DNA from 2 places in the Dongia sp. genome. Region 2 is predicted to be linked to the other one. Evidence: predicted binding sites of a transcription regulator. Region 2 holds the regulator's gene; the other holds the start of a gene.
What was found. The regulator LexA, encoded in region 2, represses DNA repair genes until DNA is damaged. The targets are predictions, from matches to a motif close to ATGTTCTANTTTGGTTC.
Positions count from the first base shown of each region.

Region 1 (7,776 bases), on a different contig from region 2:
TGCTTGTTCTCGAGCTCGTCGGCCGAGATCGGCAGGTAGGTCTTGATGTCGGTGAGCGTCATGTCGTTGCGCTCGAGCAGCTCCTTGACCGCGACGCCGCCCAGGAACATCTCGTCAAGATGCTGGTAGGTGAAATAGGACTTGTCCCGGAGCGAGCTCATGTTGTCGCCGATCGGGTTGCCGTATTCCGCCTCGTTCTCGCCGTAGAAGATCAGCGGGATGTCGAACTTGGCGGCCAGCTTCGGCGCCAGGTTCTTCTGCCCGATGATGAAGCTCTGGAACGGGTGCAGCAGGTTCTCAATCGCCAGACGCGTGAGGATGCGGTGGACGCGGCCATTCGGCTTGAAGCTGATATTGTCGAAGCCGCCGACATCCAGCCAGTTGCGGAAGTTCTTCAAGCCGATGTCGGTGTAGAGAATCGGCGGCCAGGTCACGGTCAGCGGATTCATGCCGTATTTGTAGCGCAGGATATGCGCCGCATAGACGCTGTCCTTGCCCCCGGACCCCGGGCAGACGCAGTCATAGCCGCCGTCGCTGCGGCGATGCTTGTCGAGGAGCTTCAGCAGCTCCTTCTCGCGCGCCTCCCAGTCGATCACCTGGGTGCGCTTCCACTCGTTCCAGCGGCAGGCGTCGCAGACACCTTCGGCGTCGATCTTCAGGGTCGGCGTGATCCGGTTCTTGGTGTGCTTGAATTCCGGATAGGAGGAGGGCCGCTGATTGGACATCAGGCAGCGCTTGCAGAACACGACCTCGCTGGGCAGGCCGTAATAGGCTTCGAGTGGTGCGCTCACGCCGGCTGTCCTCGAGTGATGCGGTCGATGGTCTTGTAGACGTTGAGGCCGGTTGTGCCGCTGCGTTCGGGGTGGAACTGCATGCCGAAGATGTTGTCGCGGCCGACCGCGGCGCAGATCGTCGTGGTGCCGAAGGCGGTCTGGGCGAGCTCGTCCTGCACCCGCTTCGGCTTCACGAAGAATGAATGCACGAAATAGAACATCGCGCCGGGCGCGGTCTCGCCGAGCGGCGTACCCTTCCAGGGCAGGCCGTTGCGGACCGGCGCCACCGGACTCCAGCCGACATTGGGGATCGGCAGGTTGCGGTCATTCGGGCCGGCGATCTCCGGCAGCTTCACGACGCTGCCTTCGATCAGCCCCAGGCCCGGCGTGCTGCCGAACTCGGTGCTGCTCTCCATCAGGAGCTGCATCCCCAGGCAGATGCCGACGATCGGCTTGCCCGTGGCGGCCGCGTCCTTGATCGGCGCGACTAGGCCGCGGCGGTTCAAAGATTCCATCGCCTTCGGGAAACCGCCGACACCGGGCAGAATCAGCGCATCGGCCGCGGCGACGGCCTTCGGGTCGGTGGTGATCGCGGCGTCGATCCCGGCCTTCAGGCAGGCTTGCGCCACGCTGAACAGGTTGCCGAGATCGAAATCGATGATGGCGACTTTCGGGCTCTTCGACATCAGGCGGCCGCTTCCGTCACCCGCGGCTGGACGCCGCCGGCCGCGAGCTTTGCCTTCAGGTCCTGCATGGTCGTGCTGGCGACCAGCTTGAACCCGTCCTGGCGATGATGGCGCAGGAACTCGGTATTGCCTTCGTCCTCGAATTCCCTGAGATCGACCGGGATCTTCTTCACCGCGTCGTAATGCAGCATCGAGGCGAGGGCGATCGCGTCCGCGCGGCCGGTCTGCACCACGTCCAGCGCATGCTTCACCGAGCCGCAGCCGCCATGGGCGATGACCGGGATCGGCACCACCTCGGAAATGCGCCGCGTCAGCTCGACGTCAAAGCCGCGCCCGGTGCCTTCGCGATCGACCGAGGTGACCACGATCTCGCCGGCGCCGAGCTCGCCCAGGCGCTTGGCCCAGGCGATCGATTCCACGCCGGTATATTCGCGGCCGCAATTGGTGAAGCAGAGATAGCCGCCGTCGGGCTGGCGGATCGCCTCGACCACGGCGACGATGGTCGAGGAGCCAAACTCCTCGGCGACTTCCTTGATGAACTCCGGCCGCTCGATCGCCGCGGTGTTGATCGCGACCTTGTCGGCCCCCGCGCGCAGCACGTTGTAGACGTCCTGTCGGGTGCGGATCCCGCCGCCGACGCAGAGCGGGATGAAGATCTCCCGCGCCGTCTCCTTGACGATCTCCAGCAGGCTGTTGCGGCCATAAAGGCTGGCGACCGCATCCTGGTAGAAGAGCTCGTCGACCCCGTCCTCGTAATACTTGCGCGCGAAGGCGGCCGGACGGCCGAGGACGCGCAGTCCTTCGAGATGGATGCCCTTGACGAGATTGGGACCCTTGATGTCGAGGCGAGCGATCAGTCGGAAAGGCATGAAGGCTGAAAAATCCAGTCGCTGCCGGGCAAGGCCGGAATGCCGGCCTGGATAGGGCCGAGGGGCGGAATTGTCAAGGAAACCGCCCATTTGCGCCAGTATGTCTCATTCAAGACCGGCTTATTGACGAACCGGCCCCACTCAATTAACTCCCTGGGCTTTCCACGGGAAAGCCTGGATATGACCGATCTCCTCTCTCGCACCCTCGCGGCGGATACGCTGAAATGCATCGACGTCGGGGCCCGCGGCGGCGTGCAGCGGGGCTGGCTGGTCTACAAGTCCCTGATGGAGACCGAGTGTTTCGAGCCCGATCCGGTGGCCTGTGAGAAGGAAAAGGCCGCCAACCGCCCGGGCGAGCATTGGTATGCGGTCGGGCTGGGCGCCAAGACCGGCCCGGCCAAGCTCTACGTGCTGAAGAAGCCGTCCAGCTCTTCGCTCTATCCCCCCAATCCCGAGATCATGGCGCGCTACGCGCAGCACCAATACGGCAAGCTGGTGAAGACGGTCGATATCGAGGTCATGGCGATCAGCGAATGCCTCGACCAGCACCAGCGGCCAAACCCGAACCTGATCAAGCTCGACATCCAGGGCGCCGAGCTCGACGTGCTGAAGTCGATGTCCGAGAAGCATTGGTCGGACCTGCTGGCGCTGCAGGTTGAGGTCGAGTTCATCGAATACTATATCGGCCAGCCGCTGTTCGGCGAGATCGACGCCTTCATGAAGGGTCGCGGCTTCGAGCTGTTCGACCTGCTGCCCGACCGGCGCTACCGGATCCGGGACGAGCTCGAGAATGGGTATCTGCGGAAGTATCTCAACATCTCGCGCAACCGCCGCGACATCTCCTGCCGCCTGGTTGCCGGCGACGCGCTCTACTTCCGCCCGGCGGAAGAGGTGCTGGCCCGCGGCGACCGCGCCTGGTGCCTTAAATACCTGCTGATCCTGATCCTGCACCGCTGCCTCGACGAGGCGCTCTGGTTCATCGAGACCATGCAGGAGCGGAACTTGCTGAACACCGCCGAGCGCGATGAGCTGATCGCCCTGGTCGTCAGCAAGAAGCCGACGCCGACCCTGATGCAGCGCAACGACTGGCTCGGCCGGTTGACCCGCAAGCTCGCGAAGATATTCAACATCGGCCGCGGGCGGAAGATCGACTACTGGCTCGACCGCAGCTGGGACTTCTAACGATTGAAGGTCCCGAACTGATCGGGCCGGCGCCCGTTGCTGGCGTCGCCGGCCAGCGCCTTCTCAAGGTGATGGCGGAGCAGCGCGCCGAAGCGTGAATTGCCGAGCCCGGCACGGTGCGGGCGCTGCATCAGGTCTACATCCGGCTTGCCGTTGCCCTCGATCAGGCAGGGCCCGTCCTCCAGGATCGCGACGTCCCAGCCGACCACCACCCGGTCGCCGATCAGATCATGGGCCCGTTTCACCAGGTCCAGCGCCTCGGGCCAGTGCGGCAGGACGCGGCCCTCGATCGCCGCACCCGTGGCCGGATGCCGCGCGTGCCAGGCGGAATCGGTGCTGACTCCGAGATCGGTGGCGCGGCCGAGCTTTCCCGTCGCGAGCTCGACCGCCGCGGCGATGCCGCCGGCGTGGATATTGTCCACCAGCGCGCCCGGTCGCTGCGGCATGCGGAAGACCGCATGGGTCGCCTCGATGCCGCCGTTCTCGTTACGCAGCGTCAGGATCCGCGCGGTCGCCAGCGCTCCGGTCGTCAGATCGGCGAGGTCGCTGTGATTGGTGAGGCAATATTCGACCACCCGCTTTTCCAGCTTGGCGCGCCGCTTCAGATGCTCGCCAAGCTCGGCGGCGCTGAGGCTGCGGCCTTCGCCGTCGCGGTAGGTGCCGGCGGCATAGTTCCATCTTTCCGCGCCGCGGCCGCCGCGGCCGAGCTTGATCTTCACGAAGAGATCGCGCGGCGGAAAAGCGGTCATCGCCGGGTCGGTGAAGTCGATATGTTTCGGCCCCACGATCGCGATCACAGTGCCGGCGCGCAAGCCGCGCTCGCGGCAGAGCTTGGAGAAATGGACCTTGCTGGCGAAGGGCACGTTCTTGTCCCGGCGCTGCTTGCGGTCGACCAGCCAGCGATAGATGAAGGGCTTCACCTGGACCCGCTGCAAGTAATCCCCGGCATGGGCCCGGCGTTCATCGTCGTGGAACTCGAAGGTGTAGTACCAGAGCGGCGGCACCATCCATTGCGCCGCCACCGCGATCTGCTCCAGGAACTGCCGGAACGGTGACTTGCCGCTGGTCTTGGCACGGCTGGTTCCCAATCGGAGCGCCAGATAGGCCGCATGCAGGATCGTGCTCGGCCACCAGAGAATGATCGCGGCGACGAAGCTCAGCCGGTCTACCCAAGTGCCGCGCCGCCAGGCGCCGCGGAGCCATTGCCGCCGGAGATAGCCATTGGCGCTGCCGGGCGCGTCGCGACCGAGGCCCGGCAGCGGCGGTGGATACCAGGTGATCAGCATCGAAGGCGAGCTACCTGAAGCGGTATTCCGTCACCTGGCGATAGACCTCGCCGGGCAGCAAGGTGGCCTGCGCGAAATGCCGGTTGTGGATCGCGTCGGGGAAGCGCTGCGCCTCCAGGCAGAAGCCGGCATGCGGGAAATGCTTCTGCCCGGCAACGCCCGGCGCGGTATGCCGCACCACCGCCCCGGTATAGAGCTGCATACCCGGCTCGTTGGTCGCGCATTCCAGGGTCAGGTCGCCGGTCGGCGACACCACCTTGACCGCGACATCGCCGCTCTCACCGACCGGCGGCAAGGTGTCGAGCACGAAGTTGATATCGTAATCGAAGGGCTTGCCCTGCCCATGCCGGATCGGCCGCAGCTTGCGGAAGTCGTAGGGCGTATCGGTGACGCTCACGATCTCCCCGGTCGGGATGAGATCGGGGTCGAGCGCGGTGATGAACCCCGAGGCGACCTGCATCTTGTGGTCCCAGATCTCCGCATTCTCCGCCAGGGTGAAGTAGGAGTGGTTCACCATGTTGACCAGGGTCGGCGCGTCGGTGGTCGCGGTCATCTCGACCCGGATGGTTGCCGGCTCCAGCAGGCGATAGATGCAGAAGACCTCCAGGTTGCCGGGATAGTTCTCCTCGCCCGCCGGCGAATGCAGGCGGAAGGTGACGCTGCTCTCGTTGTGATCGGCGACGTCCCAGACCCTCTTCGCATAGCCGACATTGCCGCCATGGAGATGCGTCTTGCCGTTCTCGTTCTTGGCGAGCTGGTGAGACTTGCCGGCCAGGGTGAAGTGCCCGTTGGCGATGCGGTTGCCGACCCGGCCGCAGGTCGCGCCGATCGAGGCATGGCCGGTCCGGTAACCGTCCAGCGTCTCGTAGCCCAGCACCACGCGCCGCTTCTGCCCATTGGCCAGCGGCACCACGAAGTCGCGCAAACTCGCGCCGAAGCTGATGATCGAAGCTTCCGCACCGGCGGCGGACTTCAACCGGATTTCCTGGACTTGTTTGCCGTCGGCCTCGCCGAAGGGTGCAATGCTCACGCTTCTTCTCCCACCGAATCGCTGATCGGGCGCGAGTGTCGCTCAATCCTCGGCAAGGCCGGAAGGCTTTTGCTTGTTCTATTTATGTTCCTGGCCTAGGATCGGACCATGGCCCGACGCGCCGGCATCGCCGATCTCCCGTTGCACAATGGCCGCGTTCCGCCCTGGCTGGCGGCGCGGATGGCCAAGCTCGGCACCGTCATCGCCGAGGCGATCATCCTGCATTACGGCCGGACCGAGTTCCTGCGGCGGCTGGCCAATCCCTTCTGGTTCCAGTCCTTCGGCACAGTCATGGGGATGGACTGGCATTCCTCCGGCATTACCACCAGCGTCATCGGCGCGCTGAAACGCGGCCTCGCTCCGCGGCAGAACGAGCTTGGCCTCTATGTCTGCGGCGGCCGCGGCAGCCATTCCCGCAGCACGCCCCAGGAGCTGACCGCGATCGGCATGCGGATCGGCGTCGATGGTGCCGCGCTCGCCCGCACCAGCCGTCTGGTCGCCAAGATCGACAGCGCGGCGCTTCAGGACGGCTTCGACCTCTATCTGCACGGCTTCGTGCTGGCGGCCGACGGACAATGGACCGTGGTGCAGCAGGGCATGAACGGCGGCACGCACCTCGCGCGGCGCTACCACTGGCTCTCGGAGGGGCTGACCAGCTTCGTCGATGACCCGCATGCGGCGATCGAGGGCCGCAGCCAGGGCGCTATCGTGAACCTTGCCGACCACCGCGCCGCCGCTTCGCGCACGGCTCAGGTCGACATGCTGGCCGATCTCGGCCCCGACAAGATCGCCCTCGAGATCGCCAAGCTCGAAGGCCGGACGCCGGCGCAGGGCCAGCTGCCCTACCTGGTCATGCCCGCGCATCACGACGTGCGCGCCGAAGACATCATCGGCCGCCGCCTGCACGCGACCTTGGCTGCCGCGGCGGATCGCGGCCCGACGGATTTCCCGCAATTGCTGCTCACGCCCGGCGTCGGCGCACGGACGGTGCAGGCATTGGCCATGGTCGCCGAAGTGGTGCATGGCGCGCCCTGCCGTTTCGCCGATCCGGCGCGTTTCAGCCTCGCCCATGGCGGCAAGGACCGACATCCCTATCCGGTGCCGCTCAAGGTCTATGACGAGACTCTGCGGATCCTGAAGAACGCGGTGCAGCGGGCCAAGCTCGGCCGCGACGAAGAACTCGGCGCCCTGCAGCGGCTCGACGATCAAGCGCGCAAACTTGAGGGATTGGTCTCAGGCCCGAGCGTCGATTCCTTCATCGCGAACGAGCGCGCGCGGTCGCCGATGCTCGGCGGCCGCAGCGTGTTCGGCTGGGAGAGGGATCTGGTCAGCCTGGAACCGGAACGCGCCGCTGCAAAGGCAGCTCCCAGTTCGGCGTGACGCCGCACAGCAGATCGAAGAAGCCGATCGCCGTGGTCGCATCTTCCTTCACGTTCTCGCGGAAGGAGGTCCAGAACCGATCCTCTTCGGTGTCGGGCGCGAGTGGTGCCAGCCCTTCCTGCTCGATCACCGCCGCGGTCATCGCGAGGCAGGTGCTTGCATAGACATAGCCCTCCGGCCAGGCGGTCATCGCTTGCGGGAAACTCTTCAGGACCGCGACGCCGCGATGCCGGATCGCGATCGGAGAATGCCGGAACAGCTCCTTCAGCAGCAGCCCGCCGGAGAAGATCAGCAGATCGCGCCGGTCGGTCTCGACCTGGTCCTTGACCGCGTCGAAGCTGCGCCGCCATGCGCTGAACGCCCGCGCCAGGGCCTCGTCGTCGATCTCGAAGCGGAACGCACTGCCGCCGAAGAGCAGCGCGGCATTGCGGTGGAAGGCGGCGGCGATGGTGCGGAAGCGCAGGGCGCGTTCGGCGAGACCGGCCGCTTTGCCCATCTCCGGCTGCACTGGAGTCAGCATGGTTCCTCCCACGTGTTCTTCCGCCATCTTAGCGGCCTGCCGCGTCTTGA
Region 1 is NZ_JAYRKD010000030.1:15,474-23,249, reverse strand. Features, by position in the region: gene ACH2CY_RS23320 (N-acetyl sugar amidotransferase) at 1-791, opposite strand, end outside; gene hisH (imidazole glycerol phosphate synthase subunit HisH) at 788-1,459, opposite strand; gene hisF (imidazole glycerol phosphate synthase subunit HisF) at 1,459-2,328, opposite strand; gene ACH2CY_RS23305 (FkbM family methyltransferase) at 2,509-3,510, shown strand; gene ACH2CY_RS23300 (sugar-transfer associated ATP-grasp domain-containing protein) at 3,507-4,796, opposite strand; gene ACH2CY_RS23295 (aldose epimerase family protein) at 4,807-5,826, opposite strand; gene ACH2CY_RS23290 (DUF763 domain-containing protein) at 5,935-7,206, shown strand; gene ACH2CY_RS23285 (hypothetical protein) at 7,154-7,726, opposite strand.
Region 1: ACH2CY_RS23290 (DUF763 domain-containing protein) is a predicted target of LexA. The motif match lies at 5,900-5,916, and genes of this name have one in related genera.

Region 2 (7,776 bases):
CGCGTCGGTCTGAACCCTCTTGCCGAAGCCGAGGCAGACCAGGACCGAGACGGCGGCGATCAGCCAGTAATGGCGCCGAAGCGCCGGCCAGAGGTCGAAGCCGCTGGCCGGGGCGGCCGCGGCCAGGACCAGGCCGGCCAGGGCCAGGAAGCCCAGCAGCGCGCCCGTGACGCCTATCCAGGGGTTTTTGGCCCAGGAAGAGGCCGGCCGGGATGCGCTTTCCGGCGCCGCCGCTTCCGGACGCGGCTTGCTTCCCTCCTCCAACATCGCCTGCTAAACTTCTCGCCCGATTGCTGAATTGGCCTCTTTAACGATGTTCATCCTAATCGACAACTACGACAGCTTCACCTACAACCTGTTCCACTATCTGGGGGAACTGGGCGCCAGGCTCGAAGTCCATCGCAACGACAAGATCACCGTCGATGAGGTGATGGCCAAGCATCCGCAAGGCATCATTCTTTCCCCCGGCCCCTGCACCCCCGACACCGCCGGCATCTGCCTCGATCTCATCAAGCGCGCCTCCGCGGCCAAGGTGCCGCTGTTCGGCGTCTGCCTCGGCCACCAGGCGATCGGCCAGGTGTTCGGCGGCAAGGTGATTCGCGCGCCCAGGCCGATGCACGGCAAGATCTCGAAAGTGCACCACACCGGGAAGGGCGTGTTCCGCGACGTGCCGAACGACTTCGACGCCACCCGCTATCACTCGCTGACCGTCGAGCCCGAAACCTTCCCGGCGGATCTGGAGATCACCGCGCAGAGCGACGACGGCGTGATCCAGGGCCTGCAGCACAAGACCCTGCCGATCTTCGGCGTGCAGTTCCACCCGGAGAGCATCGCCTCGGAGCACGGCCACAAGATCCTCGCCAACTTCCTGCAGGATTGCGGCACCAATCTCCGCATGGCCCCCCCTAAAATGGATCGGGTCGCGTAGGATGAACGCGCCGGTCGTGACGCCCGCGGCGTCTTCCGTCGACTTCAAGGGCATCATCGCCATCGTCGCCCAGGGCAAGCCGCTGAGCCAAGCGCAGGCCGAATCTGCATTCGGCGCCATCATGGCGGGCGAAGTGACGCCCGCACAGATCGCCGCCTTCCTGATGGCGCTCCGTGTGCGCGGTGAGACGGTCGAGGAAATGACCGCCGCCGTGAAGGTGATGCGCGAGAAGATGACGCGCGTCTCCGCCCCGGCCCAAGCGATCGATGTCTGCGGCACCGGCGGCGATCACGCCGGTACGCTCAACATCTCCACCCCGGTCGCGCTCATCTGTGCCGCCTGCAACGTCACCGTCGCCAAGCACGGCAACCGCGCTGCCTCTTCCAAGAGCGGCGCCGCCGATGTGCTGGCGGCCCTCGGCGTCAATCTCGAAGCCGACATCCCGACGGTCGAGCGGGCAATCAATGAGGTCGGCACCGCCTTCCTCTGGGCGCAGAAGCATCACAGCGCGATGCGTCACGTGGGCCCGACCCGCGCGGAATTGGGCACCCGTACGATCTTCAACCTGATGGGCCCGATGTCGAACCCGGCCGGCGTCAAGCGCCAGCTGCTCGGCGTCTTCTCCGGCGATTGGCTGGAGCCTATGGCCGAGGTGCTGCGCAACCTCGGCACCGAGCATGCCTGGCTGGTTCATGGCAGCGACGGCTTGGACGAGATCACCACCACCGGCCCTACGAAGGTGGTCGAGCTCAGGCACGGTGCGATCCGCAACTTCACCCTCGCACCGGAAGACTTCGGCATCGCCCGTTCCGACGGCGCATCGCTGAAAGGTGGCGATGCCGCCTCCAACGCCCAGGCGATCCGCGGCCTGTTCGAAGGCGTGCAGGGTCCCTATCGCGACATCGTGCTGCTGAATACTGCCGCGGCTCTGGTGATCGCCGAGCGCGCTTCCGACATGCCGGCCGGCATCCAGCTCGCCGCCGACGCCCTCGACACCGGCAAAGCGAAGGCGACCCTCGCCGCTCTCGTCGCCGTCACCAATTCGAGCAAATCATGAGCGACGTCCTGGCGAAGATCTGCGCCGATAAGCGCGAGCATATCGCCGCGCGCAAACGCGCCGTCTCCCCATCCGAGATCATCGCTTCGGCCGAGGGCCGCAACCGCATCGACCCGCCGCGCGGCTTCGCCAAGCGCTTGGAGCAGGTCGTCGGCGCCGGCAAGTTCGGCCTCATCGCCGAGATCAAGCGCGCCTCGCCCTCGAAGGGCCTGATCCGCGCCGATTTCGACCCGCCGGCTCTGGCGCGTGCGTACAGGGATGGTGGTGCGACCTGCATCAGCGTGCTGACCGATTTCCCCTATTTCCAAGGCGAGGACGGCTTCCTCACTGCGGTGCGCGCGACCGTCGATCTGCCGCTGCTGCGTAAGGATTTCATGCTGGATCCCTATCAGATCTACGAATCCCGCGCGCTCGGCGCCGATTGCATCCTGCTGATCATGGCCGCGCTCGAAGACGTCCAGGCCGCCGAGCTGGCGGCGCTGGCCGACGATCTCGGCATGGACGTGCTGGTCGAGGTGCACGACGCCGCCGAGCTCGACCGCGCGCTCAAGCTCGACGCGAAGCTCTTCGGCATCAACAACCGCAATCTCAAGACGCTCACCGTCGATCTCGCCGTCACCGAGCAGCTGGCGCCCCGCGTCCCCCGCGACCGCATCCTGGTCGCCGAGAGCGGCCTCAACGTCACCGCCGATCTCGAGCGCATGCACCGCGTCGGCGCCTCGGCCTTCCTGGTCGGCGAGAGTCTCATGCGCCAGCCCGACGTCGCGGCCGCCACGCGCACGCTGCTGGGCGGGCGGGCGCCGCAGCTGGCTGTGGCTTGATCGGTTGGATGTGGAACCGTCTCTCGCCTCAGCCATCAAGAGTCCCCTCCCCCAAGATGGGGGAGGGCTAGGGAGGGGGTTGACCTCTCCGCGTGATGAATCCTTCAGAGTAACTCCATGACCCGCCTCACCCATTTCGACGCCGAGGGCAACGCCCGGATGGTCGACGTCTCCGAGAAATCGGAGACCGAGCGCGTCGCAGTCGCCAAGGGCGCCGTCGTCATGGCGCCGGAGACCCTGGCGCTGATCCGCGATGGCCACGTCAAGAAGGGCGATGTGCTCACGGTCGCCCAGCTCGCCGGCATCATGGGCGCCAAGCGCACGCCCGATCTCATCCCGCTCTGCCACCCGCTTTCGCTCTCCTCGGTGAACGTCGAGCTCTCGATCGACGCGGCGCAATCCGCCGTCGCGATCGAAGCCACCTGCAAGCTCAAGGGCCGCACCGGCGTCGAGATGGAAGCGCTGACCGCCGTCTCGGTCGCGGCGCTCACGGTCTACGACATGGTGAAGGCGGTCGATAAGACCATGCGCATCACCGAGATCCGCCTGACCCACAAGAGCGGCGGCAAGTCCGGCACCTTCGAGGCCGACTGATGCTTTCGGTGAAGGAAGCGACCGACCGGATTCTCGCCGCCTTCGCACCGCTCGGCCCCGAAGTCGTGGCCCTGGACCAGGCCGTCGGTCGCGTTCTCGCACAGCCGGTGACGGCACGCCTCGCGCATCCGCCGCAGGCTGTCTCCGCGATGGATGGATACGCCGTCCGCAGCGCCGACGTGCAGCAGCTACCCCTGCGCCTCAAGATCGTGGCATCGATCGCCGCCGGCACCTTGCCCGAACGTGCGATCGGCGCCGGCGAAGCCGCGCGCATCTTCACCGGTGCCGCCTTGCCGCAGGGCGCGGACGCCATCGTCATCCAGGAGAATACCGAGAAGGACGGCGACCACGTCCGCATCGTCGATGGCGGCGCCGCGATCCAGGGCAAACATATCCGCACCGCCGGCAACGACTTCGCCGAGGGCCAGCTCGGCATTCCCGCCGGCAGCCGCCTGACACCGTCGGATATCGGCCTCGCTGCGGCGATGAACTGGCCCTGGCTCACCGTCGCGCGCAAGCCCCGGGTCGCCATCATCTCCACCGGCAACGAGCTGGTGCAGCCCGGTGAGACCCTGAAGCCCGGCCAGATCATCGCCTCCAACGGCTTCGCCCTCGCCGCCTTTGTCACGCAATGCGGCGGCGAGGCGATCAATCTCGGCATCGCCCGCGACGAGGAATCCGCGCTCGCCGACCTGATCGACCGCGCCGCCGGCGCCGACCTGCTGCTGACCAGCGGCGGCGCCTCCGTCGGCGAGCATGATCTGGTGCAGAGCGTGCTCAGGGCCAAGGGCATGGCGCTCGACTTCTGGAAGATCGCCATGCGGCCGGGCAAGCCGCTGATGTTCGGCACGCTCGGAACCGCGGCGGGGGCTCTGAAGGTGATCGGCCTCCCCGGGAACCCGGTCTCCGCCATCGTGACCTCGACCCTGTTCGTCGGACCGGCCATCGCCCGCATGCTGGGTGTAACCGAGCTAGGCCCACATATCGTGAAAGCAAGGCTGGCGATCGATCTCCCCGCCAACGACCAGCGCCAGGACTACCTGCGCTCCTCGGTCATCGAGGACGAGAGAGGCTTCGTAGCCACCCCCTTCGGCAAGCAGGACAGCGCCATGCTCTCGGCGCTCTCCAAGTCCGGCGGCCTGGTGATCCGCCCGCCGAATTCCCCCGCCATCAAGGCCGGCACCGAAGTCGAGATGGTCCGGCTCGGTTAGTGCGCGTTCGGATGTCTCCTGACAATTCCTGTCGGGAAGTCGAGACTCGCTTGACTTTTCCACATGAACCAAACTAGAACATGGGCACAGTTTTTGCTTTGTTCCGCGTCGACACCAGCAGTGGCAGGTGCCGACTCGCCCCGAAGAGCGGGCGGCGGAACCGGAGAAAGGACAAGGCCATGCTGACCAGGAAGCAACGCGAGCTGCTGCAGTTCATTCAGGAACGTCTCGGCGATACCGGAATCTCCCCGTCCTTTGATGAGATGAAGGACGCCTTGGGATTGAAGTCCAAGTCCGGCGTGCATCGCCTGATCACCGGTCTGGAAGAGCGCGGCTTCATCCGCCGCCTGCCGCACCGGGCGCGCGCCCTGGAAGTCACCCGGCTCTCCGACGACCAGATGGGCCAGGCCAAAGGTGCTGCTGCCGCTGCCGCGGGATCCGACGCCGGGCGGCGCGGCTTTTCCGCCAATGTCATCCGCGGCGATTTCACGCCGAGCCTGCCCGGCGCCATGGTCGCCCAGGCGGCGGAGACGGTGCAGCTGCCGCTCTACGGCAAGATCGCGGCCGGCACGCCGATCGAGGCTTTGCGTGACAACAGCAACGCGGTCGACATTCCGGCCAGCATGCTGGGCCGCGGCGAGCATTACGCGCTCACCGTCGAAGGCGATTCAATGATCGAGGCCGGCATCCATGACGGCGACACCGTGCTGATCGAGCGCTGCGAGAATGCCGAGAACGGCACCATCGTCGTCGCGCTGATCGACAACAACGAGGTCACCTTGAAGCGGCTGCGCCGCAAGGGCGATTCGATTGCGCTCGAACCCGCCAACCAGGCCCACAAGACCCGCATCTTCGGCCCCGACCGGGTGAAGCTGCAGGGCAAGCTGATCGGCTTGATGCGGAAGTACTAGAGGCCGGGGCGAAGGTTCGCTGCCGGAACCTTTACAGGGCCTTTACGTGGCGCGGGAATAGATTGGGTCGGGCCTAAGGGTTTTCGTTTTCCGGTCAACGACTTAGGCGAGTTTGGCGGGGCGCCCCCGTAAAGGTTCGCGATCAGTCAGCGTCGCCCACTCTTTCAGGCAGCGTTTCGACGTCGTCTTCACCCGTCTGATCCGGGTCTCCGACCAGGCGGTCGTCTCGAATGCCTTGGCGCATCCGGTCCAGCACCCAGGGCCGGTCGCCGAGTGTCGCGGCGACGCTCTGGATGCGGAAGCGTCCGTCCGGCCCGATCCACACGGCGTGCGCGCCGCCGCGCCAGAGATCGAAGCGATCGATCGTGATCGGCTTCCGGCAACCGCGGCGGATCGGCACCGCGCTGATCACGAGGTCGGCCTGCGCACAGTCTTCGCCCAGGCCTTCGCCGTTGAACGTGAGGGCGACCGTTCGCGCGTTTCGCCGATAGATGCAGCCCTGCGGGTCACAGGAGAGATCCGGGATGGCGTTTTCGTCACCTTCGAAGCGCACCGCTTCGAGCTGCCCGTTCCGCCGCAGCCAGGTCTCGGCGGCGAGCTTGCTGGCGCGCAGCGAGTTCAGTTGATAGTGCCCCTGCCCGTCCTTGATCGCCAGCAGCTTGGCGTCGCCGCCCACCAGCACGTCCGGCGTGGTGACGAAGAGCAGGCTGGCGAGGCCTGCGAGCACCGGCGCCAGGCCGAGCCCGCGCCAGCGGCTCCGCAGCAGGCAGATCAGGATCATGCCGAGCGCGATCGCCATCATCGCGGCGGACGGCATCGCCGGCGTGATCAGGTTGGCATAGGGCCAGGCGGAGACGGTATGGGCGACCCACAGGATGCCGTCGCAGCCGCGCGCCGCGAGATGCCAGAACGGCGCGTCGAGGCCGAACGGCATCAGCAGCAGCGCGATCATCTCCATCGGCATCACCCAGAAGCCGGTCAGCGGCACCGCAACCAAATTGGCGACCACGCCGTAGGTGCTCAGCCGGTCGAAGTGATACATCGCAAACGGCGCCGTCATCAGCGATGCGACCACACTGGTCAGCATCGTGGTGGCCAGCCAGAATCCGGCGCCGCGCAAGGTATCGGCGACGCGGCCGAACCAGTCGGTCTCCAGCGCCCGGCCGCCGCGCCATTGTGCGATCCGGGTCCGCAACGCCTCGAACACCGCAATCAGCCCCAGGACTGCAAAGAACGACATCTGGAAGCTGGCGCCGACCAGCGCTTCGGGCGCCAGCAGCAGCACGCCGATCGCCGCCCAGGCGACCATCCGGAAGGAAAAGGGCGAGCGATCCATCAGCACGCCGATGAAGACGATGGCGATCATGATGAAGGAACGCTGCGTCGGCACCGTCGCGCCGGCGAGCAGCGCATAGAATCCGGCGGCGCCGATCGCCGCCGCCGCCGACCATTTCTTGATCGGAAAGTTGAGGGCGAGCGCTGGGATGAGCGCCAGCAGCGAACGCAGGCCGACGAAGAACAGACCCGCCGCCATGCCGATATGCAACCCGGAGATCGACAGCAGATGCGCCAGGCCGGAGGTGCGCATCGCCTCGGTATCGGCCTTGGTCAGCGCGGTCTGGTCGCCGACGGTGAGCGCGCGGGTCATGGCGCCGGCGGCCTCCGGCTCCAGGCTGGCGATGCGCTGGCCGATGGTCGCGCGCAGCCGGCCGATCCAGAGTCCCAGCCGTGCGCGCCAGGTCTCCTCGCCCAGCGGCGGCAGGACGCGCGCCGCACCCAGCGCAAATCCGGATGCGCCCTCGCCCTCGAAAAACGCCCGCCGGCGGAAGTCGAAAGCGCCCGGAGCCAAGGGCGGCGACGGCGGCGTGAGATTGGCCAGCAGATCGACCCGGTCGCCGAGCTTCAACGTGGCGGCGTCCTTGTTCACCCTGATCTTGATCTGCAGCGGCGTCGCTTCGGCCGGGAGTTCCGCGATCGCGACCCGGTCCAGCACAACCCGGGCGGCATTCGGGAAGGGCTCGATCTCGGCGATGCGGCCGGTGACATGGGCGTAGCGGATCGGGTCCTGCAGCTGCGGTGCCGCCACCAGGGCGGTGCGAAACTGGGCGACCCCGAAGCCGATCGAGCCCGCCGCCAGCGCCAGGATGAGAAGTGCCGCCGTCGGATTCCGCCGCAGCAGGACCGCCAGCACCAGCCCGCCAACCGCGAGGCTCGCGCCCAGCCAAAGCGGCGGCTCCTGGGGCAGCGCGAAATA
Region 2 is NZ_JAYRKD010000025.1:64,734-72,509, reverse strand. Features, by position in the region: gene ACH2CY_RS21610 (hypothetical protein) at 1-267, opposite strand, end outside; gene ACH2CY_RS21605 (anthranilate synthase component II) at 314-928, shown strand; gene trpD (anthranilate phosphoribosyltransferase) at 930-1,985, shown strand; gene trpC (indole-3-glycerol phosphate synthase TrpC) at 1,982-2,806, shown strand; gene moaC (cyclic pyranopterin monophosphate synthase MoaC) at 2,924-3,400, shown strand; gene glp (gephyrin-like molybdotransferase Glp) at 3,400-4,611, shown strand; gene lexA (transcriptional repressor LexA) at 4,791-5,522, shown strand; gene ACH2CY_RS21575 (ComEC/Rec2 family competence protein) at 5,665-7,776, opposite strand, start outside.